2 regions of the Brevundimonas sp. TWP1-3 genome follow, and region 2 is predicted to be linked to the other one. Evidence: predicted binding sites of a transcription regulator. Region 2 holds the regulator's gene; the other holds the start of a gene.

Region 1 (3,554 bases), on a different contig from region 2:
CCGCCCTTCTGCATTTCAGCTTCGGAGGACTTGGACTTAGAAGTCCATGCCGCCCATGCCGCCCATTCCACCCATGTCGGGGGCGCCGCCGGAGCCGCCTTTCTTGGGGGCGTCGGCGACGGCCGCTTCGGTCGTGATCAGGATCGAGGCCACCGAGGCGGCGTCGGTCAGGGCGGTGCGAACCACCTTGGCCGGGTCGATCACGCCCATGGCGACCAGGTCGCCGTATTCTTCCGTCTGGGCGTTGAAGCCGTAGGTGGCGGAGCTGTTTTCCAGCACCTTGCCCACGACGATCGAGCCTTCGACGCCGGCGTTTTCCACGATCTGGCGGATCGGGGCCTGGATGGCGCGACGGATGATGGCGATGCCGGCGGTCTGGTCGGCGTTGTCGCCGGTCAGGCCGTCAAGCGCCTTGGTCGCCTTCAGCAGGGCGATGCCACCGCCGGGGACGATGCCTTCTTCAACGGCTGCACGCGTGGCGTTCAGGGCGTCGTCGACGCGGTCCTTCTTTTCCTTCACTTCGACTTCGGTCGAGCCGCCGACGCGGATGACGGCGACGCCGCCGGCCAGCTTGGCCAGACGTTCCTGCAGCTTTTCCTTGTCGTAGTCCGAGGTGGTGTCCTCGATCTGGCGCTTGATCTGGCCGATGCGGGCCTCGATCTCTTCCTTGCCGCCGACGCCGTCCACGATGGTGGTGTCGTCCTTGGTGATCGTGACCTTCTTGGCCTTGCCGAGCATGTCGATCGTGACGTTCTCAAGCTTGATGCCCAGGTCTTCCGAGATGACCTGGCCGCCGGTCAGGACGGCGATGTCCTCCAGCATGGCCTTGCGGCGATCGCCGAAGCCCGGCGCCTTGACGGCGGCGACGCGCAGGCCGCCCCGCAGCTTGTTGACCACCAGGGTCGCCAGAGCCTCGCCTTCGATGTCCTCGGCGATGATCACCAGCGGACGGCCCGATTGCACGACGGCTTCCAGGATCGGCAGCATGGCCTGCAGCGACGACAGCTTCTTCTCGAACAGCAGGATCAGAGGCTCTTCGAGTTGAACCTCCATCTTGTCGGCGTTGGTGATGAAGTAGGGCGACAGGTAGCCGCGGTCGAACTGCATGCCTTCGACGACGTCCAGCTCGGTCTCGGCGGTCTTGGCTTCTTCAACCGTGATGACGCCTTCGTTGCCGACCTTGGCCATGGCCTTGGCGATCATTTCGCCGACTTCAGCGTCGCCGTTGGCCGAGATGGTGCCGACCTGGGCGATCTCGGAGTTGTTCTCGACCTTCTTGGCCGAGGCCTTGATGTCGGCGAGGACAGCGGTGACGGCCTTGTCGATGCCGCGCTTCAGATCCATCGGGTTCATGCCGGCGGCGACGGCCTTGAGGCCTTCCTGCACGATCGATTGCGCCAGGACGGTCGCGGTGGTGGTGCCGTCACCGGCCTTGTCGTTCGTCTTCGAAGCGACTTCGCGGATCATCTGGGCGCCCATGTTTTCGAAGGCGTCTTCCAGCTCGATCTCTTTGGCGACCGACACGCCGTCCTTGGTCGAGCGCGGAGCGCCGAAGGACTTCTGGATCACGACGTTGCGGCCCTTGGGACCGAGCGTCACCTTGACGGCGTTGGCGAGGACGTTGACGCCGCGCAGCATCTTGTCGCGCGCGTCGGTGTTGAACTGTACGATTTTAGCGGCCATGCGGGCAGCTCCTATCTAGATGGATTGATTGAAGAAGATCGAACGTCGGGTGCTTAGGACAGCACGCCCAGGACGTCGGATTCCTTCATGATGATCAGGTCGTCGCCGTCGATCTTCACTTCCGTGCCCGACCACTTGCCGAACAGGATGCGGTCGCCGGCCTTCAGCTCCAGGGCGTTGACCTTGCCGGATTCGTCACGAACGCCGGGGCCGACGGAGACGACTTCGCCTTCCTGCGGCTTTTCCTTGGCGGTGTCGGGGATGATGATCCCGCCCTTGGTCTTGGATTCTTCTTCAACGCGCTTAACCAGCACGCGGTCGCCGAGCGGACGAAACGCCATCGGTTCTCTCCTTATGTACCCCCGGACGGGGGCGACTTGAAAACGGTGGGCCAGCCTCTCTTCGATCACCGTTTTGGCAGCCGACCGTCGAGAGTGCTAACGCGACCGGGAGGTAGTCAGAGCAGGGGCCAGCGTCAAGCGCGCCATCGCCGGCCGTCTGCGAAACTTCCGCGACAAATGAACCGAAAATGAATGGCGGGCTCCGGGGCTGTTCAAGCACAGGCTGGCAGAACCGTTTCAACGCTGGATGCATTTCCTTTCTCGGAAACGCCGAACCGGCCCGAAAATAAAAGGAGACGACCATGTCCAACTTGCTGAAGATCACCGCCGCCGTCGCCGCCCCGGTCGTCGCCATGAGCCTGATGGCCGCCCCGGCCTCGGCCCAATCGCGTGATCGCGACGACACCGGCCGCAACGCCCTGATCGGCGCAGCCGTCGGCGGTCTGGCCGGCGCCATCTACGGCAACGGCGACGGCCGCTATATCGCGGGCGGCGCCTTGGGCGGCGCGGCCATCGGCGCCGTGGCGTCGTCGAACCGCGGCTCGGGCTGCGAATATTATCGCGGCGGCCAGTGCTACCGGAACCAGGGCCACTGGGAACGCGAGCACGGCATCAACAGCCGCGACTCGCGCTACGAACAGCGCCGCGACTACCGCGATTATCGCCGCGAGCAACGTTATGACCGCCGCGACGATCGCCGGGATTACCGCCACGATCGCCGCTGGTAGTCGCGCGACGATCTGAGAAGAACGAAGGGCTCGGCCGCAAGGCCGGGCCCTTTCTTCGTCAGCCCATCAACCGCGTCATCAAGGCCGCCGTGGACGGGTCCAGATCGGACGACGGACCGCCGGCGTCCACATCCTTCAGGATCGCCTTGGCCAGCACCTTGCCCAGTTCGACGCCCCACTGGTCGAAGCTGTTGATGTCCCAGATCACGCCCTCGACGAAGGTCTTGTGCTCATAGAGGGCCAGCAATGAGCCCAGGGCCTGGGGCGTCAGCCGCTCCATGACGATGGCCGTCGAGGGGCGGTTGCCGGTGAAGGTGCGGTGCGGCGCCAGACGGGTCGCTTCCTCTTCCGCCAAGCCTTGGGCCAGACCTTCGGCCTTGGCCGCCTCGGTCGTCTTGCCCAGCATCAGGGCCTGGCCTTGCGCCAGGGCATTCGACCAGAGCGGCGATTCCGGCGCATCGACATGCGTCTTGGCCACGATCACGAACTCGGCCGGCACGGTCTGGGGTCCCTGGTGGATCTGCTGGAAGAAGGCGTGCTGGCCGTTGGTGCCTGGCTCGCCGAACACGACGGGGCAGGTCTGACGCGTCACCGGCGTGCCGTCGCGATGCACCCGCTTGCCATTCGACTCCATCTCCAGCTGCTGCAGGAAAGACGGCAGGCGGCGCAGGGCGTGGGCATAGGGGGCCACTGTGCGGGCGGGCCGGTCCAGACCGTCGACATTGAACACCTGGGCCAGGGCCAGGAGGATCGGCGCGTTCTGCTCCAACGGGGCCGAGACGAAATGGTCGTCCATGGCCGC
Region 2 (3,554 bases):
CCCGTGGCGCCGCGCCACGACCTCTATGATGCGCCGTGGATGGGCGACGAACCGCGCCAGGAGGCGATGCTGGACCTGGAAACCGGCCGGATGAACTTCTCCGTCTGGCAGGGCAAGGGCGGGGCGGCGTCGCCGTTCGAAGGCTCGGCCGGCGATGGGTTTGCATCCCTGGCCCAGGCCGACCATGCGGTGCGCGGCGCGATGCGGTTCGGCGCCGTGACCGTGTCGGCCGAAAGCGGCGGCGGCGACCGCCGCATGCCCCTGCGCCGCGTGGAGGAGGACGCCTCGACCTATAGTCGGGCGGCGATCGGATGGCGGGGCGCCGAGGGCGGCCTGTCGTTCAGCGTCGGCGCCTTGGATGAACGTCTTGGGCCCTTGGGCGCCTTCCTGCCCGGCGGGTCGGACTTCGCCCTGCCGTCGCGCACCAGCTTCTATGCCGTGGGCGGCGACTGGACGTTGAGGCCGGGTCTGCGACTGATCGGCGAAGCGGGCATGGGGTCGACGCAGATCGAGGGACGGTTCCTGTCGATGGATCAGGCGGCGATCAGTTCGAACTGGCGGCTGGGCCTGCTGACCGGCTGTACGATGGTATGCGACCGGATCAGCTTCACCCTGTCGCAGCCGCTTCGGATCGAGAGCGGGACCTTCTTGGCGCTGCTGGCCGATGTGCCGGTCGAATATTTCGACCCGCTGACCTATTCGCGGCGCAGCTTCTCGGCGTCGCCCAGCGGTCGCCAGATCGACTTCATCCTGGGCGGCGAGCGTCGGCTGTGGGACGGCTCCAGCATGACATTGCAGGCCGTGGCCAGCCGCGAGCCGCGCCATGTGGCGGACGCCGCGCTGGAGTTCGCACTGATCGGGGCCTGGCGGCGTCAGTTCTGACCGACGCCGCCCGCTGACCCGGGATCAGGCCTTGCCGTCGAAGGCCTGACCTTCGGGCGCCTGCGCGGCGCCGTAGGGGTTGGGGCTTTGCGCGCCGGAGCCCTTGGCGGCGACGATGACCATGGCGGGACGGACGGTGCGGCCGAACAGTTCGAAGCCCGACTGCATGGTCTGGAGCACCGATCCGGCGGGCACCGTGTCCGACGGCTGTTCCATCATCGCCTGGTGAAGGTGCGGGTTGAAGGCTTCGCCGGCTTCCGGCGCGACGCGCTTCAGGCCATTGCTGTCGAAGGCTTGAAGCAGGGCCTTCTGGGTCAGTTCCAGCCCGGTCACCAGGCCGGCGGTGGCGCCCTCGGCGTCCTTGGGCGCGGCCATCAGGGCGCGTTCCAGATTGTCGGCCACGCCCAGCAGGTCCTTGGCGAAGCGCTGGATGGCGAAGGCGCGGGCGTCGTTCTGTTGCGTCTCCGAACGGCGCTTCAGGTTCTCCATCTCGGCGGCGACGCGCAGGGCGCGGTCCTTCCACTCGTCGCGCTCGGCGATGACGGCGTCCAGGGGCGTCAGATCGTCACCCCGATTTTCAGAAGGGTGGGCGTCCAGGCCGTGTTCGGCGTCGGTCTCGGCCGCATCCAGGGCGTCGAATTCGTCGTTAAGGGGTTTGTCGCTCACTTGTCGTTCCCGTCCAGCATCCGGCCCAGCACCCGGGCGGTATAGTCCACCAACGGAATGACACGGGCGTAGTTCAGTCTTGCGGGGCCTATGACGCCGATGGCGCCCAGAACCCTTTGTCGGCCGCTCATATAGGGCGCCGCGATCACGGCGGAACCCGAAAGTGAAAACAACCGTGTTTCCGCGCCGATGAAAATGCGCACGCCCTGGGCCGCATCGACGCCGTCCAGCAGGCCGATCAGCTGTTCCTTCTGCTCCAGGTCGTCGAACAGGACGCGCACTCGCTCCAGGTCCGCCAGCCCCTCGCCGTCCTGCAGCAGATTGGCCCGTCCTCGCACGATCAGGGCGCGCTCGCGGTCGGGGCCCCCTGACCAGGCGGCGAACCCGTCCTCGACCAGGCGGGCCGCGGTCTGGTCCAGTTCGCGCCGGGCGATTTCAAGCTCGTGCGTCATCTCGCGCTTGGCGTCGGCGAAGGGCCGGCCGCGCAGGCGCGCATTGAGGAAGTTGGAGGCCTCGACCAAGGTGGACGGCGTGACGCCCGCCGACAGGGTCATGATCCGGTTCTCGACCGTGCCGTCGTCGGCGACGATCACCGCCAGGGCCTGATCCCCGCCCAGGGCCACGAACTCGACGTGCTTGACCCCGGAATCGCGCACGGGGCTGGAAACCACCCCCGCGCCCCCAGCCAGGCCGGACAACAGGTTGGACGCCTCGTCCAAGGCGGATTCGAAGTTGCGCCCGCGCCCCGCCAGCCGTCCGTCGATCTCGCGCCGCTCTTCCTTGGTCAGGTCACCGACTTCCAAGAGGCCGTCCACGAACAGCCGCAGGCCGGCGTGGGTCGGGATACGCCCCGCCGAGGTATGCGGCGCAGCCAGCAGCCCGGCCAGGGTCAGGTCCTGCATCGTGTTGCGGATCGAGGCCGGGGACAGGGCGATCCCGCCCAGCGACAGGGTGCGCGATCCGACCGGCTCGCCCGTCTCCAGATAGCTCTCGACGATGCGGCGGAAGATGTCGCGGGCGCGTGCGTCCAGCCCCGCCAGTCCCGCTAAGGCCATGCCTGGGGATTGGGCGCCATCGAACGGCGGGGTTTTGGGGGCATACAGGCTCACGGTTTCAGGATAAGCACCGCCGCCTCAGCTTCCAAGGACTCATCATGCGCCATTCGCAACGCACCGACGACCAACTGCGTCCCGTGACCATCGAGACCGGCGTCAACCGCTATGCCGAGGGCTCGTGCCTGATCACCTTCGGCCACACCAAGGTGCTGGTGACCGCCTCGGTCGAGGAGAGCATTCCCGGCTGGATGCGCGGCAAGGGCCAGGGTTGGGTCACGGCGGAATACGGCATGCTGCCCCGCGCCACCCACACCCGCGGCCGCCGCGAAGCCGCCGCCGGCAAGCAGTCGGGCCGGACGCAGGAGATTCAGCGCCTGATCGGCCGTAGCCTGCGCGCTGTCGTCGATCTGAAGGCCCTGGGCGAGCGTCAGGTCGTGCTGGACTGTGACGTGATCCAGGCCGACGGCGGCACCCGCACGGCCTCCATCACCGGCGCCTGGGTCGCCATGGCCTCGGCCCTGAACTATCTGCGCGACGAGGGCGTGCTGAAATCCGACCCGATCCTGGACCAGGTGGCGGCCGTGTCGTGCGGCATCTGCAACGGCGTGCCCGTTCTGGACCTGGATTACGAAGAGGACTCCGAGGCCGAGGCGGATTCGAACTTCGTCCTGACCGGTTCGGGCCAGATCGTCGAGGTCCAGGCCACGGGCGAGAAGCGCGGTTTCTCGCGCGCCGAGTTCGACCGGCTGTTCTCGCTGGCCGAGACCGGCTGCACCGAACTGTTCGCCTTGCAGAAGGCGGCGCTGGCGGCCGTGAAGCGATAGGGGGTTTCGCCCTCGGTCGCAGGCAGGCATTCTTGCCCGGTTGGTCCTGACCGGAGACAAGTCGATGCGTCGATCCCAATGGCTTTCGCTTGCCGTCTGCGCCGTGCTGATGGCCGGCTGTCAGCCC

The links. The regulator HrcA, encoded in region 2, represses chaperone genes, less so after heat shock. The targets are predictions, from matches to a motif close to GTTAGCANTCNNNNNNNNNGANTGCTAAC.
Region 1: groES (co-chaperone GroES) is a predicted target of HrcA. The motif match lies at 2,097-2,125, and genes of this name have one in related genera.

The regions. Positions count from the first base shown of each region.
Region 1 is NZ_JAFCTP010000002.1:744,733-748,286, forward strand. Features, by position in the region: gene groL (chaperonin GroEL) at 37-1,683, opposite strand; gene groES (co-chaperone GroES) at 1,737-2,024, opposite strand; gene ACP693_RS15570 (hypothetical protein) at 2,327-2,752, shown strand; gene pgi (glucose-6-phosphate isomerase) at 2,811-3,554, opposite strand, start outside.
Region 2 is NZ_JAFCTP010000001.1:407,414-410,967, forward strand. Features, by position in the region: gene ACP693_RS02055 (S8 family peptidase) at 1-882, shown strand, start outside; gene grpE (nucleotide exchange factor GrpE) at 907-1,548, opposite strand; gene hrcA (heat-inducible transcriptional repressor HrcA) at 1,545-2,603, opposite strand; gene rph (ribonuclease PH) at 2,702-3,427, shown strand; gene ACP693_RS02075 (hypothetical protein) at 3,492-3,554, shown strand, end outside.